Regions from separate parts of the Microbacterium sp. LWO13-1.2 genome, predicted to be linked through region 1. Evidence: predicted binding sites of a transcription regulator. Region 1 holds the regulator's gene; the other holds the start of a gene.

What was found. The regulator LexA, encoded in region 1, represses DNA repair genes until DNA is damaged. The targets are predictions, from matches to a motif close to TCGAACANNTGTTCGA.
Region 2: the regulator LexA is predicted to act here: its motif matches at 4,779-4,794, upstream of MRBLWO13_RS16455 (DUF222 domain-containing protein).

What each region holds. Positions count from the first base shown of each region.
Region 1 covers NZ_CP151634.1:2,535,680-2,547,186, forward strand. The annotation lists gene MRBLWO13_RS11975 (prolyl oligopeptidase family serine peptidase) at 1-829, opposite strand, end outside; gene MRBLWO13_RS11980 (methylenetetrahydrofolate reductase) at 1,026-1,970, shown strand; gene metE (5-methyltetrahydropteroyltriglutamate--homocysteine S-methyltransferase) at 1,992-4,304, shown strand; gene lexA (transcriptional repressor LexA) at 4,386-5,072, opposite strand; gene MRBLWO13_RS11995 (LysM peptidoglycan-binding domain-containing protein) at 5,357-5,719, shown strand; gene MRBLWO13_RS12000 (histidinol-phosphate transaminase) at 5,803-6,888, shown strand; gene hisB (imidazoleglycerol-phosphate dehydratase HisB) at 6,885-7,490, shown strand; gene hisH (imidazole glycerol phosphate synthase subunit HisH) at 7,487-8,125, shown strand; gene MRBLWO13_RS12015 (AAA family ATPase) at 8,163-9,359, opposite strand; gene priA (bifunctional 1-(5-phosphoribosyl)-5-((5-phosphoribosylamino)methylideneamino)imidazole-4-carboxamide isomerase/phosphoribosylanthranilate isomerase PriA) at 9,516-10,262, shown strand; gene MRBLWO13_RS12025 (SseB family protein) at 10,246-11,067, shown strand; gene MRBLWO13_RS12030 (DUF1844 domain-containing protein) at 11,075-11,467, opposite strand.
Region 2 covers NZ_CP151634.1:3,420,186-3,431,692, forward strand. The annotation lists gene MRBLWO13_RS16430 (proline--tRNA ligase) at 1-1,262, opposite strand, end outside; gene MRBLWO13_RS16435 (isocitrate lyase/phosphoenolpyruvate mutase family protein) at 1,320-2,090, opposite strand; gene MRBLWO13_RS16440 (hypothetical protein) at 2,185-2,451, opposite strand; gene MRBLWO13_RS16445 (NAD(P)/FAD-dependent oxidoreductase) at 2,478-3,407, opposite strand; gene MRBLWO13_RS16450 (XRE family transcriptional regulator) at 3,485-4,075, shown strand; gene MRBLWO13_RS16455 (DUF222 domain-containing protein) at 4,891-6,171, shown strand; gene MRBLWO13_RS16460 (RNB domain-containing ribonuclease) at 6,235-7,680, shown strand; gene MRBLWO13_RS16465 (helix-turn-helix transcriptional regulator) at 7,779-8,258, shown strand; gene MRBLWO13_RS16470 (NUDIX domain-containing protein) at 8,290-9,255, shown strand; gene MRBLWO13_RS16475 (hypothetical protein) at 9,203-10,087, opposite strand; gene MRBLWO13_RS16480 (cytochrome c biogenesis protein CcdA) at 10,110-10,844, opposite strand; gene MRBLWO13_RS16485 (thioredoxin family protein) at 10,851-11,342, opposite strand; gene ispG (flavodoxin-dependent (E)-4-hydroxy-3-methylbut-2-enyl-diphosphate synthase) at 11,427-11,507, opposite strand, start outside.

The DNA of each region.
Region 1 (11,507 bases):
CGTCGGGCAGGGGCTGGTACCAGCGATTGCCGAGCACCCAGAGGCCGTAGCCGGTGTCGGCGTCCGCCGGCGCGATCGGCTCGGGAGCCGCGGAGAGAGCTGCGCCGTCGAGCGTCAGTCGCTGCACCCCCCACCGTCCAGTCGGATCGTCCGCGAAGAGCAGTTGCGAATCGCTGACCCACTCCGGTTGCAGTGCGGCGTTGGTCGGCACGTCGACGCGCGTGCCGGCGTCGAGCGCGGCGATCACGAGTGACGCGTGCTCCCACGGCATCCGATCGGTGCTCCACTCGACCCAGGCGAGCCGTGAACCATCGGGAGAGAGCGCGGGGTGCGCGAAGAAGCCGGGACCGCTCGCGACCACTCGCACCGTGTCGTCGTCTGCGGCCGCCGAGCCATCGAGCGGGATCTCGACGATCGCGCGGGTGTGGGGCTCTGACCGCAGGTCCTCCTGCACGGCCAGCAGTCGCCCGCGCTGCAGGCTCAGTCCGCCGTACCGTGCACCGGCCGCGGTCAAGGGCTCGGGCTCGGCGCCCGGTGCGAGCCGGCGTACCCGCTGATCGCCCGCATCGACGAAGTACAGGGTGCCATCGGCATCCGCCGTCCAGGCGCCGCCGCCGTACTCGTGCACGCGGGAACGCGCGTTCCACGGGGCGGGCAGCACCTCTCGGCCGGTCGAGCTGCGGACGGTGACGCGGCCGCCCTCGGCGGGCACCGACTCTCCCCACCAGATCTCGTCGCCCACGAAGAGGGCGCCGTCGATGCGCGGGGCGGATGCCGCGACATCCGCTGCCGAGAAGGGGGAGGGCCAGGAGCCGTACGGAGTCGCCATGCATCGAGCTTAGGTCGGCAGTGTGACGTCGTGTGTCGTGGTCGCGTGCGCGGAACGGGTCGGCTGTTCTACCTTGCTGGAAACGCCCGATTCACCTCGAGCGTGGTGCGACAGCCGAGCCCGGCACCCGCCCGTGAACGACAGGCCTGCCCTGTCGCGCGCGGCTGCTATGTCCGTCTGCCACTCAGGAGAGAAGATGCCCGAGGAATTCACCCCCGGCGCCACTCGTGTGCCGTTCTCCTTCGAGCTCTACCCGCCGCGCTCGGAGTCGAGCGAAGAGGCCCTGCACGAGACGGTGCGGCAGCTCGCCGCCGCCGGCCCGGAGTTCCTCTCCGTCACGTACGGCGCCGGCGGATCGACCGGCGGACGATCCCTTGATGTCCTCCGCTACATCCGCGCCCACACCGACGTCGAACCGCTCGCGCACCTCACCTGCGTCGGGAACACCTACGCGGGGGCAGCGCGCCTGATCCGGGAGTTCCTGGATGCCGGCATCCTCAGCTTCCTCGCTCTGCGCGGCGACCCGCCGCAGGGGCAGACGGAGGCGTTTCTCGGGGACCTGGAGAGCGCGGCGCAGCTGGTGCAGCTCATCGACCGGGTGCAGGCGGAACGAGCGCCTTACGAAGAGGCTCCGGTTCCGGGCTTCCCTGGCGCAGCCAGGGTCGACCCGCGGCGAAAGGTCAACATCGCCGTCGCCGCATTCCCGAAGGGGCATCCGCGTGCGACGCATCGCACGCAGGACGTCGAGGCGCTGCTTGCCAAGCAGGCGGCTGGGGCGACCTTCGCGATCACGCAGCTCTTCTTCCATGCCGACGACTACCTGGCCTTCGTCGAACGCGCTCGCGCTGCCGGCGTCACGATCCCGATCCTCCCCGGCATCATGCCGATCACTTCGCACGTGCGTCTCGCCCGTGTGCTGGAACTCACCGGGGAAGACCTGCCCAGCGAGCTCGCCATCGCGCTCGAGGTCGAGCCGACCCCCGAGGGCCGCCGCGAGATCGGGATCGAATGGGCCGCGCGTCTCGCCCGCGAGGTCGTCGCCGGCGGCGCGCCCGGCGTGCACCTCTATGCCTTCAACCAGCACGACACCGTCCTCACCGTCCTCGCAGAAGCCGGCATCCTCCCGGCCCTGCGCCACTAGACCCCGCCGAAAGGAAAGACCATGACTGCATTCCCCGAGGGAACCATCCTCGGCTACCCCCGTATCGGTCGCCGCCGCGAACTCAAGAAGGCCATCGAGTCGTTCTGGGCCGGCCGCATCGACGAGCAGGAACTCGCGCGCACCTCCGCAGAGCTGCGGGCTACGACCCGCGAGCGGCTCGCTGCACTGGGCCTCGGCCGCACCGACTCCGCCATCCCCGAGTCGTTCTCGTACTACGACCAGGTGCTCGACGCCGCCGTCACGGTTGGCGCGATCCCGACCCGTTTCGAGGGCCTGCGCGCTGCAGACGGCACGATCGGCCTGCCCGCGTACTTCACCATCGCCCGCGGCGAGGGGGAGCGCGCGCCGCTCGAGATGACGAAGTGGTTCGACTCGAACTACCACTACCTGGTGCCGGAGATCGGGCCGGAGACGGCCTTCTCGCTCTCCAGCGACCGCCTCGTGCGTGAGGTGGCCGAGGGCGTCGCCGCCGGCTTCGTGACCCGTCCCGTTGTCGTGGGTCCGGTGACGCTGCTTGCTCTCGCCAAGGCGTCGGATGACGCCCCCGAGGGCTTTGACCCGCTGTCCCGTCTCGACGACCTGCTCCCGGTCTATGTCGAGCTCCTGGCACGCCTGAAGGATGCCGGCGCCGAATGGGTGCAGCTCGACGAGCCCGCGCTGGTCAGCGAGTCGCTTCCCGCATCCGTCGCGCAGCTCTCCGATGCCGCAGCCCGTGCGCTCGCGGTGCTCGGCGGCGCGACCGAGCGTCCGTCGATCCTCGTCGCCGCACCCTACGCCGAGCTCGGCGAGGTGTTCCCCGTGCTCGCCGCTGCGCCCGTCGAGGCGATCGCCGTCGACCTCGTCCGCGGCGGTGTGCCGACGGCAGCTGCCGGACTCGAGAGCAAGACCCTCGTCGGCGGCGTCATCGACGGCCACAACATCTGGCGCGGCGACCTCGCGGCGGCCTACGACAAGCTGGAAGCCCTCCGCGGGCTCGGCGCTGCTGCGGTCGCCGCATCCACCTCGACCTCGCTGCTGCACGTGCCGCACAATGTCGCGGACGAGACCAAGCTCGACGCTCGCCTGGTCTCCTGGCTCGCGTTCGCGGATCAGAAGGTCGAGCAGGTCGTCGTTCTCGCCCGTGGCCTCGGCCAGGGCCGCGCTGCGATCGAGGATGAGCTCGCTGCGGCATCCGCTGCACTCGAGGACCGTCTGAGCGCACCCGGCGTCCGCGACGGACTGGTCCGGCAGCGCGAGCTCAGCGAGGCCGACTTCTCGCGGGTCTCGTACGAGGAGCGCGAGACGGCGCAGGAGGCGCTGGGGCTGCCGGCTCTGCCGCTCACCACGATCGGCTCGTTCCCGCAGACCGGCGACATCCGCCGGGCGCGCGCGCAGTACGGGCGTGGCGAGCTCCCGCAGGAGGACTACGAGGACTTCCTGCGGCGCGAGATCGACAGCGTCGTCTCGCTGCAGGAGGAGCTCGGTCTCGACGTGCTGGTGCACGGCGAGCCGGAGCGCAACGACATGGTGCAGTACTTCGCCGAGAACCTCGACGGCTTCGCGGTCACCGAGAACGGCTGGGTGCAGTCCTACGGGTCGCGGGCGACCCGCCCGTCGATCCTGTGGGGCGACGTGTCGCGTCCTGCCCCGATCACGGTCGACTGGTCCTCGTACGCGCAGTCCCTGACCGTGAAGCACATGAAGGGCATGCTCACCGGACCGGTCACGATCCTGGCGTGGTCGTTCGTGCGCGACGACCAGCCGCTGGGCGAGACCGCCAACCAGGTCGCGCTGGCGCTCCGCGAGGAGATCGCCGACCTCGAGACCGCCGGCATCGAGATCATCCAGGTCGACGAGCCGGCACTGCGCGAGCTGCTGCCGCTGAAGCAGGCCGACCAGGCTGCATACCTGGACTGGTCGGTGGCATCTTTCCGCCTGTCCACGGGTGGCGCGGCCGCTGGCACGCAGATCCACACGCACCTCTGTTACTCGGAGTTCGGCGTCGTGATCGATGCGATCCGTGCCCTCGACGCCGATGTCACCTCGATCGAGGCGGCACGCAGCCGCATGGAGGTCGTCACCGACATCGCCGAGGTCGGCTTCGACCACGGCATCGGCCCTGGCGTGTACGACATCCACTCGCCGCGCGTTCCGAGCACATCGGAGATCGAAGCGCTGCTGCGCCGTGCCGTCGAGGAGATCCCGACGCGTCAGCTCTGGGTCAACCCGGACTGCGGCCTGAAGACCCGCGGCTACGCCGAGACGACCGAGTCGCTGCGCAACATCGTCGAGGCCACTCGTCGCGTGCGCGAGGACGTGAACGTCACGGCCTGACGTCGTTGAAACGCAAGAACCGCTCTCCCCGAAGCCTGGGGAGAGCGGTTCTTGCGTTTCCAGCGAGTGGATGCCGGATGCTCAGACCGCGCGCAGCACCGCGACGACCTTGCCGAGCACGGTGGCCTCATCGCCGAGGATCGGCTCGAAGGAGGAGTTGCGGGGGAGCAGCCAGGTATGACCGTCGCGCTGGCGGAACGTCTTCACGGTCGCCTCACCGTCGAGCATCGCCGCGACGATCTCGCCGTTCTCCGCGCTGTTCTGCGAGCGGATGACGACCCAGTCGCCGTCGCAGATCGCGGCGTCGATCATCGATTCGCCGGACACCTTGAGCATGAACAGATCGCCCTTGCCGACGAGTTGGCGGGGGAGCGGGAATATCTCCTCGACCTGCTGATCGGCGGTGATCGGCACACCGGCCGCGATACGACCGACCAGAGGCACCATCGCCGCATCGCCCACCGGTGTCATCGCGTCAGCAGGGTTCTCGCCGCTCTGACCGGGGAGGTCGATGAGCACCTCCATCGCGCGGGTCTTGCCCGGGTCGCGGCGCAGGTAACCGCTGAGCTCCAGTTGTCCGAGCTGATGAGTGACGCTGGAGAGCGACTTGAGGCCGACGGCATCGCCGATCTCGCGCATGCTCGGCGGGTAACCATGGCTGGCGATCGACGTCTGGATGACCTCGAGGATCGCCATCTGCTTCGGGCTGAGGCTCTTCCGACGGCGCGTTCGCGGTGCCTCTGACTCGGGGGCTGAGTTCTCGCTCATGGTGCTCCTTCAGTAGGCGAATCCGACGCTGCTCTTCGAATGTCGGTGGCCCGTGGTGGGGTGTTCCTATCGAAACCGTATCCGAGAATCGGGCCGATGTGGAAGATCTGTTCGAGCGTGTCGCCCGATTCTCGAACTCTATTTCGAAGAACGCTTGACAGATGTTCGAACTCGAAGATATCTTCGGAACGTAGCTTCGCATTCACGGCTCCCGGCCGAGGCGAGAATGCGAACGCTACGCCAACTTCCCCCGTTTCGCGGGGCGAGAGCACAGGGAGTAAGAGATGAGCACCATCACCTTCAGCAATGCGGCAGTCATCCCGGCACGCCCGGCGACGCGGCTTCGGCTGACGGTTCGCGGTCGTCGTCTGCTCCTCGCAGTCGCTGCTCTCCCGCTCGCCGTCGGCATCGCCTTCGCGGCGATCAGCGGTGGGGGTGCGATCGCCTCGGGTGAGAGCGTCGCAACCGCCACCTTCGAGACGGTGACGGTGATGCCGGGCGACACCCTGTGGTCGATCGCCGGAGACGTCGCCCCGGACGCCGATCCCCGCGATGTCATCGGAGAGATCTCCCGACTCAACCTGCTGCAGGACGGCATGCTCCAGATCGGGCAGGAACTCGCGATTCCCGCCCAGTTCTCCCACTGACGTTCGGTGGGACCGGTGAGCCGACGGGAAACCTGGCGTCACCGGATGAGCACAGAGGCTCGCAGCGTTCTAGCATGGGAGGGGTGACCGCCTCTCTCGACGACCTGCCGCTGCGTGACGATCTTCGCGGGCTCACCCCGTACGGCGCACCGCAGGCACCGCTTCCGATCGCCCTCAACGTCAACGAGAACACGCACCCGGTGCCCGATGAGGTGGCCAGCGACATCCTCGACGACATCGCCGTCGCGCTGCGGGACGTGAACCGATACCCCGACCGCGAGTTCACCACCCTGCGCGAGGGATTCGCCGAGTACCTCGGCCACGGTCTGGACGCGGATCAGATCTGGGCCGGCAACGGTTCCAATGAGGTGCTGCAGCACATCCTTCAGGCCTTTGCGGGGCCGGGGCGCACGGCGTTCGGGTTCGCACCCACCTACTCCATGTATCCGCTGATCGCTCAGGGGACGGGTGCGCGGTGGATCGCCGGGGTGCGGGAGCCGGACTACACGATCACGCCGGAGGAGGCGGTCGCGCAGGTCGAACAGGTCGACCCCGACGTCATCCTCCTCTGTTCGCCGAACAACCCCACCGGAACACCGCTCGGCCTCGACGTCATCGAAGCCGTGTACGAGGTTGCGCGTGGCGTCGTCATCGTCGATGAGGCCTATCAGGAGTTCGCGCCGAAGGAGGCGGCATCCGCGTTGTCCCTCCTCGAAGGACGCCCTCGTCTTGCCGTGTCCCGAACGATGAGCAAGGCGTTCGCCTTCGCCGGTGCGCGCGTCGGCTATCTCGCCGCTGACCCCGCCTTCATCGACGCGTTGCGACTGGTGCGGCTGCCGTATCACCTGAGCGCGCTCACGCAGGCGGCGGCCGTCGCCGCGCTGCGCAACTCCGCGATCATGCTGAGCATGGTCGACGAGATCGTCGAGCAGCGTGATCGCATCACTGCGACGCTGGAGGCGCTCGGATACACGCCGCACGAGTCCTGGTCGAACTTCGTGCTGTTCGGCGGGGTCAGCGACCCCAAGCGCACCTGGCAGCAGCTCTACGACCGCGGTGTCCTCATTCGCGACGTCGGCATCCCCGGGCACCTGAGAGTCACCGCCGGAACCGAGGCCGAGAGCACCGCATTTCTGGATGCTCTCGCGTCGATAGAATCAGCATCATGAGCGCCCCCCGCACCGCCAGTCGCGTCCGCAGCACGTCGGAGTCCACCGTCGAACTGGAACTGAACCTCGACGGCACCGGTGCGAGCCGCATCGACACGTCCGTGCCGTTCTTCGACCACATGCTCACCGCGTTCGCGAAGCACTCGCTCACCGACCTCACCGTGCGCGCCTCCGGCGACACCCACATCGACGCGCACCACACCGTCGAGGACGTGTCCATCGTCCTCGGGCAGGCGATCGCCGAGGCGCTGGGCGACAAGTCCGGCATCTCACGGTACGGCGATGCGCTCGTTCCACTCGACGAGGCGCTTGCGCAGGCCGTGGTCGACATCAGTGGGCGTCCGTATCTCGTGCATGACGGTGAGCCGGCTGGATTCGAGCACCACCTCATCGGCGGTCACTTCACCGGTTCGCTCGTGCGCCACTCCTTCGAAGCGATCACCTTCGGCGCCGGACTCACCGTGCACATCCGGGTGCTCGGCGGGCGCGACCCGCACCACATCGCCGAGGCGGAGTACAAGGCGTTCGCTCGCGCGTTCCGCCAGGCGAAGGCGCTCGACCCGCTCGTCGATGGCATCCCGTCCACCAAGGGTGCACTGTGACGCGCACGCCTCGCATCGCCGTCTTCGACTACGAGTCCGGCAACGTGCACTCTGCCGTGAAGGCGCTCATCGCCGCCGGCGCGGATGCTGTGCTCACCGGTGACCGCAAAGAGGCGCTCGAGGCCGATGGCCTCGTCGTTCCCGGCGTCGGTGCCTTCGCGGCCGTCCGAGACGCGCTCAAGGCGCGCGGCGGTGACGAGATCATCGATCGACGTCTCGCCGGGGGGCGTCCGGTGCTGGGCATCTGCGTCGGGATGCAGGTGCTGTTCGAGCACGGCGTCGAGCGCGGGCAGGATTCCGAGGGCCTCGGCGAGTGGCCTGGTGCGGTGACCGAGCTCAACGCGCCGGTATTGCCGCACATGGGCTGGAACACCGTCGAACCCGGTTCGGGAAGCGTGCTCTTCGAGGGCATCGAACAGGAGCGGTTCTATTTCGTGCACTCCTACGCCGCGCAGGCCTGGGAACTCGACGTCATCCCACCGTTCCCGCAGCCGGTCCTGACGTGGACCACCTACGGCGATCCGTTCCTCGCAGCCGTGGAGAACGGACCGCTGTCGGCGACCCAGTTCCACCCCGAGAAGTCCGGCGAGGCCGGAATCCGGCTGCTGCGCAACTGGGTGCAGTCGCTGACCTGATCGCAGTCCGGCCTGGCGACGAACGGTTCCGTTGCTGTCAGAGTCCGCGGGCGACGGCTGCCGCGGCCGACAGCCAGGCCCGCTTCGTGACCGGATCCAGCGCACCCAGCTTGAGCGCGCCGTCCACGATCCCACGGTCGAACGGGATGGTCACGACTTCGCGTGCAAGAGACCCGTACCCGTCCACGATCTGATCGACGTCTGCCTGCGATGCCTTGGGATCGGCCTGCGTCACCACGACCACCGACTGTCGGGCCAGCTGCGCTGACCGCGCATCGCGCTCCTCGAGCGCCTCCAGCAGGAGTGCTCCGGCTTCTGCGTGGTCGTCTCGAGTGGTCGTCGCCACCACGATCTGGTCGGCGCGATCGATCATCCGCAGCCACATCGGATCGGACTCGTCGTTGCCCGAATCGATGATGATCAGGCGATAGAACTTGGCAGCGACGGCGTGGATCGCGTCGACGTCGTCGGGGTTGAGTCGGTTCTCGTGGGCGAGCCTGATCGGCTTGGAGCGCAGGACGTCGTACTTCTCCCGCGGCTGGTGGTGGACGAAATGCGCGAGATCGGCAGACTGACCGCGCGCACCGAGCAGCCGCTCCGTCTCGGGCAGGAGTTCGAGGAGCGTGCGATCGTGCGGGCCGCTTTCCGTGCGCCAGCCGAGGGTGCCCCTGGTCTGATTGTTGTCCCATGCCAGGACGCCGGCGCCTCCGTACTGGGCGAAGACCGCCGAGAGGAGCACTGTTGTCGGCGTCTTCCCGGCGCCGCCCTTGCCGTTCACGACCGCGACGGTCCGCGGGCCTGGCCAGTGCTGGCTGACAGCGTGCTCGTCGTCACGGACCGCCTGCTCGGCGGCGCTCGGACGCAGCGAGAACCCGAGACGATTCAGCGCGCCCCGTGCGCCGCGGCGGGCCGGCTCCTCGCGCCGCTCCTGATGCAGGAACGACGGCCGCTCCGCGCGGTCCCGCTGCGTGCGGCGTGAGGGCGCGGGTTCTGAGGCGACTTCGAGCTCGCGCTCCGGTGCCGTGATCAACGGTGCAGCGCTCGGCGTCGCTGCCACCCGCGGAACCTCGCCGGCGGTGATCGGCACGTCGAAGAGGAGGCCCGCGGGGAGCGGCTCCTCATGGACGCGCTCTTCGAACACGGGTTCGGCGGAGACCGCTTCAGGCACGTTCACGGGTTCGGGGTTGCCACGTCGCAGCGGACCGACTCCGCGCAGATCAGAATCGTTGGCCATCGTTCATCGCCCTCCCCGAATCGAACACGGTTGCACACGAGGCTACCCTCTTGCCTTGTGTCGATCGGTATCGCCCCATTTGAACCGGTCCCGGCGTCGGACTAGTGTCGATTCTCGTGCCGATGAATCGGCCGTTCCATTTCACCTGAGGACGACATGAACGACTTCGCGTCAACTCCCACTCTCACCCTGCTCCCCGCAGTCGACGTCGCCGGCGGTAAGGCCGTGCGTCTGACGCAGGGCGAAGCCGGCACCGAGACCAACTACGGCGACCCGCTGGACGCCGCAGGGGAGTGGGTCGCGCAGGGTGCGAAGTGGATCCACCTGGTCGACCTGGATGCGGCCTTCGGTCGCGGCAGCAACACGCCGATCCTGCGCAAGGTGATCAAGCAGTTCCGCAACGTGAACGTCGAGCTCTCCGGCGGCATCCGTGACGACGCCACGCTGGAAGCGGCCCTGGAGAGCGGGGCGACGCGCATCAACCTGGGCACCGCAGCGCTGGAGAACCCCGAGTGGGCCGCCGACGTCATCGGACGTTACGGCGAGGCGATCGCCGTCGGCCTTGACGTGCGCGGTACGACGCTTGCGGCGCGCGGCTGGACCAAGGAGGGCGGCGACCTCTGGGAGGTGCTCGACCGTCTCGAGGAGGCCGGCTGCAGCCGCTACGTCGTGACCGACGTCACCAAGGACGGCACACTGCGCGGCCCGAACCTCGAACTTCTCCGCGAGGTCGTGGCGCGCACTCCGAAGCCCGTCGTCGCCTCGGGTGGTATCTCCAGCCTCGATGACATCGCGGCCCTCCGCGAACTGGTGCCGTTGGGCGTCGAAGGCGCCATCGTCGGCAAGGCCCTCTATGCCGGCGCCTTCACGCTGGCTGAGGCGCTGGATGTCGCAGGAGACTGACGGCGCCTGCGATCACGGCTCGGGCGCGGCCGGCGATTCGGCAGCACCGGGCGCGGCCGGCGATTCGGCAGGCGTCCCCTGGGAGGGGCGCAGCTTCGAGGCGAATCCGCACGCCGCCGACGACGGTTCCGCCGATCCCGTGCTGCTCGATGCCCTGCTGCGCTTCCGCGCGGGGCAGGGGAGTCAGGCTGAGGTCGTCGATGCCTTCCGAAATGCGCGTGTTCTCATCCCGCTCGTCGCCGAGAAAGGCGAGGAGGGCATCGCCCCGAACGGCTTGACGGTCGACAAGACGCAGGAACTGTCGATCGTGACGGTGGCTGCTCCCGACGGCCGTCGTGTGCAGCCGGTGTTCTCCTCGGTCGCGGCGATGTCGAAGTGGGATGCCACGGCGCGGCCGATCCCGGTCGAAGCCGTGCGTGCGGCCCTGGCAGCGTCCGCAGAGGACACTGACCTGATCGTGCTGGACCCCACATCCGACACCGAGTTCGTCATCCGTCGCCCGGCAGTCTGGGCGATCGCGCAGGGGCACGCCTGGGAGCCGAGCTTCCTGTCGCCGGAGGTCTTCGCAGCTCTCCAGGAGAGCATCGGGCACGAACTCGCGGTGATCGATGTCGCTGTCGCTGCCGGCGACCCCGACGCGCGCCTGCGGGGACCCGAGCTCATCGTGATCCTCGAGCTCGTCGACGGCCTGGAGCGTGAGGTTCTCGACGCCGTGCTCGACCGACTGGCGCAGCGCTGGGCCTCCGACGATCGCATCGCCGTCCTCGCGGACTCCCTCACCGTCAAGCTCCGCCGCAGCGCCTGACTGCCGGCTAGTTGACCGGGCCCGTCCACTTCTCGCCGGGCCCCTTGCCGATCGGGTCGGGGATGACGGATGCTTCGCGGAATGCGAGCTGCAGCGACCGGAGGCCGTCGCGGAGCGACCGCGCGTGCATATCGCTGATCTCCGGGGCGCCGGCGGTGATGAGTCCGGCGAGGGCGTTGATGAGCTTGCGCGCCTCATCGAGATCGAGCTCGGCATCCGGGTCGTGCGCCAGGCCGACCTTGACGGCGGCGGCACTCATCAAGTGCACGGCGGCTGTCGTGATCACTTCGACGGCTGGGACATCGGCAATGTCCCTCGTGGCGGAAGACGCTGCCTCCTCCTGCCGTGCCCAGCGCTCTTCGCGCTCGCGATCTGCCTGGTCCTGACCCTGAGTCGTCACTTCGCCTTGCCTTCTGTTAGACTTTGTCGGGCTCCGGAGC
Region 2 (11,507 bases), 880 kb from region 1:
ACCGGACCCGATCCGTCGGGGGCCGGGTCGCCGGCGCGGACGTTCGCGATCTCGATGATGCCGTCGGCGACGAAATCGCGGCCGGCGATGACCGAGTGCGCGTGCTTCTCGTCCATGTTCGCGCCGGTGATCCAGCTCGTCCCCTCGGAGACGCGGGGGTCCACGAGGTAGCGGATTCCGGTGGCGGACTCCTCGCCGAGCACGGCGCCGGTCAGCGACCACGGACCGATGTAGCCCTTGACCAGGAGCGGGTTGTTCTCGAAATCGTCTTCGTTGGCGGTGGAGACCTCTGCGGGAGCGAAGGCGACCTCGGCTCGCTTCTCGTCGACCTCTCGGTCGCCGGGGATACCGACGATCACCAGCTCACGCGTGCCGTCGACATGGGTGAGGGCGAGCACGACATTCTTCAGCGTGTCTGCCGCGGTGTACTCCCCCTCGAGGTTCGCGTTGCAGTGCGCGACCAGGGTGTCGATCGTGGGAGTGTTCGGGGAGTCGAAGATCACCGGCGCGGCATCCGCGTCGAAGGCGATCGCGTCAGGCACGGCTGTCGTGAAGGCCTCGACGTTGGCGGCGTAGCCGCCGGCAGAACGCACGAAGGTGTCTTCACCGACGGGAGTCGGGTGCAGGAACTCCTCGCTGCGCGCGCCGCCCATCAGACCGTTGTCGGCCGCGACGATCACGTATTCGAGGCCGAGCCGCTGGAAGATCCGCTCGTAGGCATCGCGCTGAGACTGGTAGCTGACCTCGAGCCCGGCATCCGATGCATCGAACGAGTAGGCATCCTTCATCGTGAATTCGCGCCCGCGCAGCAGACCGGCGCGGGGGCGCGCCTCGTCGCGGTACTTGTCCTGGATCTGATAGATCGTCAGCGGCAGATCCTTGTAGGAGGAGTAGAGGTCCTTCACCAGGAGGGTGAACATCTCCTCGTGGGTCGGCGCGAGCAGGTAGTCGGCGCCCTTGCGGTCCTGCAGACGGAAGATGCCGTCGCCGTAGGACTCCCACCGGCCGGACTGTTCGTAGGGATCGCGGGGCAGCAGCGCGGGAAAATGCACTTCCTGCGCACCGGCATTCGCCATCTCATCACGGACGATGCTCTCGATCTTCGCCTTGACCTTCAGCCCCAGCGGAAGCCACGTGAAGACGCCGGGCGCGGCGCGACGGATGTAGCCGGCGCGCACGAGCAGACGGTGGCTGGTGACCTCCGCGTCGGCGGGATCTTCGCGGAGCGTACGGAGGAAGAAGTTCGAAAGACGAGTGACCACGGGCCAAGTCTAGTGACCCGTGGCACCCGTCCTCGTTGAGTGCGGAGCAGCCGTAGCTCAGTTGAGCGCGGGGAGCCCTGTGGGCACGACGCCGCCTGCGTACAGGCTCGAGGCCAAGTCCTGAAGAGCGGTCAGGGCGACGCGTTGCGGAAGCGGACCGAACGAGATCCGCGCCACTCCGAGCGTTTCGTACGCGGATGCAGCGAGAGCGCCGGGGACTCCGATCACGCTGATCTTTCGCTCCCCGATGCCGTCGACGAGCTGGCGGGTCACGTTCGCGTCGAGCAGACCCGGCACGAAGATGCAGGTCGCACCGGCGTCGAGGTAGGCACGTCCGCGCTGGATCGCGTCGGCGATGCTCTCCTCGATCGGGCGATGCCCCGCGCGGACGAAGGCGTCGGTGCGGGCGTTGAGCACGAAGGGAACACCCTCGGCCTCTGCTGCCTTGACGACCGCTTCGACGTTCGCCACGGATTCGTCCAGCGGCTTGAGGCGATCCTCGATGTTCGCACCGACGACTCCTGCGGCGATCGCCAGGCGTGTGGTCTCCCCCGCGTCACCGTAGCCGTCGTCGAGGTCGGCCGTCACCGGGAACTCCACGGCCGCAGCGATACGGCCGACCATGTCGAGCATGATGTCGCGCGGAATGCTGCCGTCGGCGTATCCGAAGGTCGCGGCGATTCCGTGGCCCGCCGTGGCGATCGCCGTGGTCTCGGGAAGGCCGGCGACGGCTCGCGCCGACACGACATCCCACACGTTGATGACACGGAGGATCTCTGGTGCCTCATAGAGTCCGACAAGGGCCTGAGCTTTGGATGCTGTGGTCATGCGTCAACGCTAACGCGGCTCGGCGGGTTGCGGGGTGGATGACCGGTCTTCGGCCGGCGGCCTCGGTCTGCGGTCGTCGGCCTTCAGCCGGCGGTCAGCGGCGTGCCCGGCGGACCAGCGCGCCATACGCGCGCATGAGCTGCGGCACGACGAGATAGACGGCCAGCGGAACGACGACGATCGTCAGGACGAACGCGCGGAGCACGGGGTGCCACCCCTCGGCGAAGGGCGCGATGGCGAAGAAGCCGAGGGTGACGAGCGGGAAGATGGCGAGCCAGGTGATGATCGCCCGTACATGCACGGACGGCGGGCGTGGGGCGTCGACCGGGGGCGCGATCTCGGTGGGGGCAGACTGGGACATGGGGGCCTTTCGGTGGTTGTCGGAGTTCACGCCGCGGCGGCGGCGTCGAGATTCAGTTGCAGAAGCCATCCGTTGATGGCGATGGCGGCGGCGCTTCCGGCACCCGCTGCGGTGATGACCTGAGCTGTGGGGGTGACGACGTTGCCCGCAGCCCAGATGCCGGGGACGCTGGTGTGGCCGAAGCCGTCCGTGCGGATGAGTCCACTGGTGTCGTCGACGTCGCAGCCGAGGGTTCGCAGGAGTCCGTCGCGTGGGCGTTGACGCGGTGCGATGAACACCGCGTCACAGTCGACGACCTCACCATCGGTGAGGGCGATCCCATCCAAGCCCCCATCATCACCCGGCAGATGAGACACGGTTCCGTCCACCACCTGCACGCCGAACGATGCGAGTCGATGCCGCTCCGTCTCGGAGAGTTCGATTCCGTTCGTGATGAACGAGACGCGGTCGCTGTAACTGCGCAGCAACGCCGCCTGCTTGATGGACATCTCGCGGATAACCCCGCCGACGACGGCGATATTCCGCCCCAGGACCTCATGGCCGTGGCAGTACGGGCAGTGATGCACGAGGGTGCCCCACCGCTCACGCACCCCGGGGAGGTCGGGCAGCTCATCGACGAGACCCGTGGCGATCATGATCGCCCGCGTTTTCTCGCTACGCGTCTCTGTCGAAACGACGAAGGTCCCGTCGCTTTCACGATCGATCCTCGTCACGTCGGCATGGCGAACGGATGCGCCGTACCGTGCCAGTTCGTCACCGCCCGCCGCGAGAAACTCGGCGGGCGAGAGGCCGTCGCGAGAGACGAAGCCGTGCATGTGAGGCGCCGGCGCATTCCGCTGTTTCCCGCCGTCGATCAACAGCACATCCACCTGCGCTCTGGCGAGCACGAGTCCCGCGCTGAGGCCAGCCGCTCCGCCCCCGATGATGATGACGTCGTGGCGATCGTTTGTGTTCATACGGCCAGACTGGCCGCGCTCACCCTGAAGTCGGGAATCCTGTTGCCGAAAGTGGAACGGCGTGCTTTGCTCGACGGGTGAGCACGACGCAACGCATCGAGACCGAACTCAGCCAAGTCGCTCCGAGGCTTCGCCAGGCGCGCCAGAAGAGAGGCATGACGCTCGAGGAACTGGCGGTGGAGACCGGCATCTCCAAGAGCACACTCTCCCGTCTCGAATCAGGCCAGCGCCGACCGAGCCTTGAGCTCCTGCTTCCGGTCGTCGCAGCCCTGTCGGTGCCGTTCGACGAGATCGTCCGCTCCCCTCGCGTCGATGATCCTCGCGTGACGCCGCGAGCGACGCGAGCGGACGGAAGAACTCTCACTCGATTGTCTGCTTCGAAGGGCGAACCGCAGGCGTTCAAGATCACCATCCCCGCAACGGACCGGCAACCGGTGCTTCGCACGCACACCGGCTACGAGTGGATCTACGTCTTGGACGGTCGGCTCCGACTCATCCTCGGTGACCACGACGTCGTGATGGGCCCCGGTGAAGTCGCGGAGTTCGACACCAAGAACCTGCACTGGTTCGGCTCGACCGGCGCAGGACCCGTCGAGATCCTCAGTTTGTTCGGCAAGCACGGGGAGCGGATGCACGTACGAGCGCGCACGCGCCCGGCTTCGGCCTGATCTGGGTACGGCGATCTCAAATGGTCCTCAAACGGACGCGCCGCGGGGCGTAAGTTGAATCGCCGTTCGGGAACTCACATTCTCTATCTCAGTGAGTGTTTTTCCTGGATGCCGTTAACCGCTCGCCCTAGTCAAGTTAGAGTCGCTGCATGCGAGCGCGTCCGACCGACCCAAGGGACCAGACGTCTCAAGTCGACGATCCGAGCTACCGTGTGTATTTCTGGGCTGATGATGCTGGCACAAAAGAGGAATGGGAGCTCTCGGAGACCGACATCTCCGAGGTGCTGGACTGGATCTCCACGCGCGCAAATGGTCGCTCTCACAGTCTCTGGGCGGTGACGAGATCGGCGGGCCGTGTCTGCTTGATCCGTCTTCGCGGCATCGATCTTGATGCCCGTCGCGACTCCTGGCCGGCCTGGGCTGACGAGGCTCGCTAGCCGTACTATCCGACGGACTCTCCCTGATGCCGTACAGGCACAAGACGAAGGCCGGCGCGAACGGTCCGGTGCGCGCCAAGTCGATCGGTCCCGCGTGAATCCCAGGCGCTATCGAGCCGCAGCCGTGCCCGTGCCTCTCGATCGCGCCACAGACGATCGTTATGACCAACTCGTGTGGCCGACGCGCAATGCGAGACGGTGAGACGGGTGACGGGCGACGGGTGACGGTCTCGCAAGACGGACTGCAGCGCGTCGAAACGCGGTTCCGGAACACTCGTTCTCGTCGAATTCGGGTCGTTATACAGCCGTGGTCTAATGAGCTATTTCCTGGCGCTGATCTGGGGTTGGAATGTCGGTGGCCCCTGGTGTACTGGGGTTATGACGGCGTTGATGGATGCGACAGTGGAGCAGGTGGCGACGCTGGGCGCGCTCACTGATTCTGTCGTCGAGATCGAGCGCACGATCAGCAGCCTGCAGGCGGCGCGGGATGGTCTTCTCGCTCTCGGGTCGCGGTTCGCGCTCGACGTCGCCCAGCAGGGCGGGCATGAGGATTTCGGGGACATGGCGTTGCGGACGGTCGCGGCGGAGATGGGTGCGGCGTTGCGGGTCAGCGACCGGACGGTGCAACGGCGGATGGCGGAAGCCTCGTTTCTGGTGGAGCAGTTCCCGTCGGTGTGGCAGGCGCAGGGTGCGGGGCGGATCAGTGCCTCACACGCCCGAGTGATCATCGACGCCGGCGCACACCTGGACGATGCTGCGGATCGGGATGCGTATGCGGAGCAGATGTTCGGGTTCGCGGAGACGGAGTCCCCGAACCGGGTGGCCCGGATGGCCCGCCGGGTCGCCGAACGCTTCCAACCGCGGTCGATCGATGAGCGCCACCAGGATGCCCGCGACCGGCGCGGCGCGTGGATGAAAGACCGGGCGGATGGGCAGGCGGAGTTCGGGCTGGTTGGCCCGGCCGCGCTCGTGCACGGCGCGTTCGACCGGATCACCGGCATGGCGAAAGGCGTGCAGGGTGCTCCCGGCGGCGACAACGAGGATGCCGCCGATCCACGCACGATCGATCAACTCCGCAGCGACCTCGCCCTCGACCTCCTCCTCACCGGGGCACCCGCCGGTCACGACACCCCCGACGGGCTCCTCGCCACCATCACCGCCCACGTATCCGTGACCGTCCCCGTCACGACACTGATCGGCACCGGGACCACCCCGGCGGAGTTGGACGGGCGGGTCCCGATCGACACCGCCACCGCGAAAGAACTTGCCGGGGCGGCATCCGGGTGGGATCGCATCCTCACCCACCCGATCACCGGGAACCTCCTCGCCGTGGACCGCTACCGGCCCAGTGCGCACCTGACGCGGCACCTGAAAGCACGCGATCAACGCTGCCGATTCCCGACCTGCGGACTCCCCGCCCGAGACTGCGACATCGACCATCATCAAGACGCCGCCCTCGGCGGCGCGACCACCTTAGAGAATCTCGGCGACCTCTGCCGCCGACACCACGTCCTCAAACACCACACCCCGTGGCACGTCGAACAACTCGACACCGGGGTCTACGCCTGGACCAGCCCTACCGGCAAGGTCTACCTCGACCGACCCCCACCCCAGAACACCGTCACCTTCACCGAAGACGACACCCCACCACCCTTCTGACGCCGAGTCGCGCATTCGCGCGCTTCGCCAGGGCATATCGTCGGGGCACATAGTGTGGGTTTCATGCCTCAACGCCGATCACATGTCGCTCCCTCCGCCGCACAGACCGAGCTGGCGGCGGCGCTCGCGACGCTGCGCGAGTCGCTGGATGCGCCTGTGGAGTTCCCGGCATCCGTTCTCGCTGAGGCCGAAGCCGCGACGGCACCGATACCGGAACTCGACTTGCGCGACATCCCCTTCGCAACCCTCGATCCCCTGGGCGCGCGCGATCTGGATCAGGCGTTTCACCTCGAGCGCCACGGCTCCGGCTACACCGTGATGTACGCGATCGCAGACGTGCCCGGCTTCATCACGCCGGGCGGAGGGGTGGATACCGAAGCACGCCGGCGCGGCCAGACGCTGTACGCCGCGGACGGCAGGATCCCCCTGCATCCGCCCGTCCTCAGCGAGGACCGGATCTCCCTGCTGCCCGAAGCCGACCGACCCGCGCTGGTATGGACGTTCGAGCTCGACAGTGCCGGCGTCGTCACCGATTTCCGGCTCGAGCGCGCACTCATCCGCTCACGCGTGCAGCTGGACTACGTCTCCACCCAGCAATCGCTGGACCGCGGCGAAGAGGGGCCGGCCTCGCTCCTCCCGGAAATCGGTGCGCTGCGCCTGGAGCAGGAACGTCTGCGCGGTGGCGCGAGCCTGAATCTTCCGGACGACGAGGTCGTTCGGGACCCTGCCGGCCGATACGCCATCGAACGGCGCCGCCCGCTGCCGGTCGAGGAGTGGAACGCCCAGCTCTCGCTGATGACCGGGATGGCCGCAGCCTCTCTGATGCTGGAAGCCGGCGTCGGAATCCTGCGCACGATGCCAGAACCCGATGAGAAATCGTTCGAATCCTTCCGCCGACAGACCGAGGCGCTCGGTCGCCCATGGACCACGGGCACCTACGGCGAGTACCTCCGCGCACTGGACCGGAACGATCCGATGACCCTGTCGGTGCTCGAAGCGGCCGCCATGCTGTTCCGCGGTGCCGGATATCTGCCGTTCGACGGCACATCGCCGACGGATGCCGAGCAAGCCGCGATCGCCGCCCCCTATGCGCACGCCACGGCACCGCTGCGGCGTCTCGTCGACCGCTGGGTACTGACGATCTGCCTCGCCGTCTCGAACGGGAAAGATGTCCCCGACTGGGCACGGGAGTCGCTCGACGAGCTGCCCGCCCTGATGCAGGCATCCGGGCAGCGCGTGTCGCAGCTGAACAACGCGACGATCAACTGCGTCGAAGCCGCGCTGCTGACGCCCTTGGTCGGGTCCGTGATCCAAGCGACGGTGATCGAGCTGCGGGAGGATCGAGCGACGATCCAGATCGCGGACCCTGTGGTGACGGCATCCGCTCCGGTCCCCGCAGGCGCAGCGCCCGGCGATGCGATCTCACTGCGACTGGTGCGCGCCGACATCGCGCGCGGAGAAGTGGAGTTCGCCCTCCCGAAAGATGGTCCTGGTGACCTGCCTCGTTGACTGGCGGGTGACTGGCGGGTGACTGGCGGCAAAGTGACGGCACAGTGGCGGGTCGATGACGTGGCCATGGCGGCAGGAGCTGAACGAGCATGATTTCCATGAACACGACACGAATCATCGAACTCCGCCAGACGCAGGGCTGGACGCAGGAACGGCTCGCGAACGAGAGCGGCGTCGGCCTCCGCACCGTTCAGCGGCTGGAAGCAGGACAAGACGCGAGCCTGGAAACGCTGTCCCTTGTCGCCGAAGCGCTGCACGTCTCAGTGCGAGAGCTGTTCACCGTGATCGACGACGCTGATCTGAGCAACCGCGTCGATTCATTGGAGGACCGCACAGTCGAACAGCAGGCGGCACGAGACCGGATCAGCAGCGCGTGGCGATGGCTGTACATCGGGATCGGCGTCGTCCTCACCTTCGTGAGCTTCACCTTCTCGTACGGACTGGTGCTGTTCCTCTCCTACTGGATCGGGGGCTACATCATCCTGGTCGCGATCCGCCGGATCTATCTCGAGCCGCACCTCGACATGAGGTTCCCCCTGTCCCGCGGGAAATCGAAGACGAAGGCCGCCGTCCGCTGAGCACTGAGGCGGGCGACGTAGGCTCGCATTCATGCCGAAGTCTCCATACGTCGACAAGCTCCGCGCGCACATCGGCCATGATCTGCTGCTTCTCCCCGCTGTCACCGCCGTCATCCGTGACGGCGACCGGTTCCTGCTGGCACGGTCGCACGGGTCGAAGCTCTGGGGCCCGATCGGCGGTGGCATCGAGCCTGGGGAGAACCCGGAGGATGCCGTCGCTCGCGAGGTCCTCGAAGAACTCGGCGTCGAGCCGGTTGTCGGCGACCTCGTCGGCGCGTTCGGCGGGGCCGACCTGATCATCGACTATCCCAACGGCGACCGCGTCGGATACACCACGATCGCATTCGAGTGCGAACTCCCTGCTCGTGCTGAGCTGATCCTCGAGGAAGACGAACTCGTCGAAGTCGGCTGGTTCGAGCGATCCGCACTGGCAGATCTTCCCTTGCAGCCCGGCGTCATACGGATACTGGGTAACGCGACCCGGGGTCGTTCGACTCCGGGCAGAGCGATCATCGAGAAGGCGGTCTGCTACGTCGTGGCCGACGACCACCTCCTGGTGTTCACCCACGACGACCTACCGCTCACCGTGACCGGCGTGCAGGTTCCTGCTGGCACGGTCCGAGTCGGAGAGTCAGCGGGCGATGCGGCCGTGCGAGAGCTCTTCGAGGAGACCGGACTGCGAGGGAGCGTCGTTCGTCCACTCGGGTCAGCGGACTACGACCTCGCCCCGACACGGTCTGAGATCGCCCGGAGACACTTCTTCCTGATGCGCGTCGATGAGGCAGACGTTCGCGCTTCATGGGTTGCCGGAGAGACCGATCCGGAGGGCGGAGGTCCGGCTCAGACGTGGACCTGCCGCTGGATCCCGCTCGCGCAGGCACACGTCCTCGCCGCCGGCCTCGGGGCGAAGCTCGGTGAAATCATGACCCTGTCGAAGGACGAGCTCACGCCGCAGGCACAGCTGTCGTCGTCATCACCAGCATCTGCGGATCGCTGAGATCCAGCGACACCGAGATGGCCGAGAACTCCGCGAGCGAGGCTACGTGCGTTCCGCCGCACAGAATCACAGCCTCACCCTCGGGAAGATCGCAATGCCACCGGCGACGATCCACGATGGTCGGGCCATCGACCTCGATCCGGCTGCGGGCCGCGGATGCCACCCACACGGCGAGCTGTGCGTTGATGCGCTCCTCGCGCTCGACCAGTGTCGCCGCGAACGTCTCCGTATCGAATCCGGCCCTGCGCAGGCTCTTGCCGAGCCGATACTCGTCGACGCTGCCATCATCGCCAATGCGGCTGGACTGATTCGCTCGACCCTCGAAATCGGGAGAGCCCAGCGCGTCGACGCCCGGGTCCTTCCGCCACAGATCAGCGACGGCCAGATCCAAGGCGAGCGACGCCAGATGGCAGGCCGTGTGTCCGCGACTGAGCGCAGCGCGACGCGCAGCATCCACTTCCGCAACGACCGTCGATCCCACGGCGAGCCATGCCGGAGCATCCGTCGGCTCGATACGATGCGCGACGAACCAGCTCCATCCCTCGCTCCCCCGTTTGATCGGGATCTCCGCACCGACGGCGAACTCGCCTTCATCGCTGCGCGCGGCCATCTCCGTCTCGGTGACGGACACTCGACCCGCGTCGCCGACCAGCGCACCCGTATCCCCCGGCTGATCGGGCCAGGTGTGATCGACGGGGTGGAAAGGCGTCGCATCCACGATGATCACCGCGCCATCCGGACGACTTTCGGTGAGGACGACCTGCGCCTCGCCTCGCAGCTCTCCCGCGGCGAAGGTCACGATCGTATCGGGCACGGCACTGCTCTGCGTCATCGGATCCTTGCTCCACTCGTGGTCAACCGCCGCCGATCCAGTGCTCGAGCTGTTCGATCGGGGCATACCAGCCCAGATCCAGGATCAGTGTCTGCAGAGCCTTGTCGAGCCCCGCGATCACGGCGATTCCCACGATAACGAACAACACGCCGATCACCCGACGGAACCATCCGCGGGGATCGGCCAGCCAACCGAGCCGACGCACCATGCGCCGGCCCAGCAGGCCCACCAGAAGCAGGGTGCCGGCCAGCCCCACCGCGTAGGCGACCACGTAGACCAAGCCCTCGGCGAACGAAACCGGCAGCACCGCGGCGACGATGAGCGCGTACGTGGGGCTGCAACTCGAGAAGACGGGACCGAGTGCTGCTCCGGTGAGCACGTCGCCCGCGATCCCCCGCCGTGATTGCGAGCTCTCGAGCATTTCGCCGCTGCGCTGCTGGAGGCGCAATCGCGCGGAGAGCCGGTCCCAAAGCACCGGAAAGAGTAGATCCACGCCGAGCAGGATGATGATCGTTCCCGAGATGATCTGCCAGACGGACGGCGGGATGCCGAGCAGCGCGGTCGTCGCCTTCAACGCGAGGGTGAACACGATGACACTCACGGCCAGGGAGGCGGCGATCGTGTACGGACGCAGCCTGCTGCGCTTCTCGTCTCCGACGGCCGCTCCGCCGATGATGATCGGCAGCAGAGGCAGCACACATGGTGCGGCGGCCGTCAGCACTCCGGCGGCCAGGCTCAGCAACAGGGACGCGGTCATCGAACGTCAGGGCGCCGCAGCAAGCAGTGATTCGATGGATGGCTCGTCATACAACACGGCGCTGGACAGCTTCTCCCCATCGTCTCCGACGTACACGACCGTCGTCTGCAGCGTGACGCCGTACTGTTGACGCAGATCCACCCGATCGTCGTAGTCGACCTTGAACACGGTCACACCGTCGGGTGAGCCCTCGTTCCTGAGCTGCTCATCGAGCGCACGGCACTGCGGGCACCACGTCGCATGGAAGAAGAGCACTTTGGTGCCGGGGGTCGCTTCGATCACCCCGTCTCGGTAGTCCATGTAGACACCCGTGATCGGCGCGTCGTCATCCGCAGACGGCTCGACGGCCGGGGCTACGGGCTCAGAAGGAGCAGGATCGCTCGCCTCCACCGATGCGGGTGACGACGGCTCATCAGACGGCATCGGCGCGCAGCCCGCGAGCAAGAACGCGGTGATGGCGCCGGTCACGATGGCGATACGAGTCGCTGCACCGCGCATTGCACCTCCCGGAAAGATTCCGCTAACCGGTACGCTACTCCGCTCAGTGGTTCGGCGGGATGGTGAAACTGGCGAGCGTGAAGGTCAGACTGTGATGACCTGAGCGGAGCCGAGCGGAGAACCAGGCCCCATCTCGGCTGCGATGCGATTCGCCTCTTCGATGAG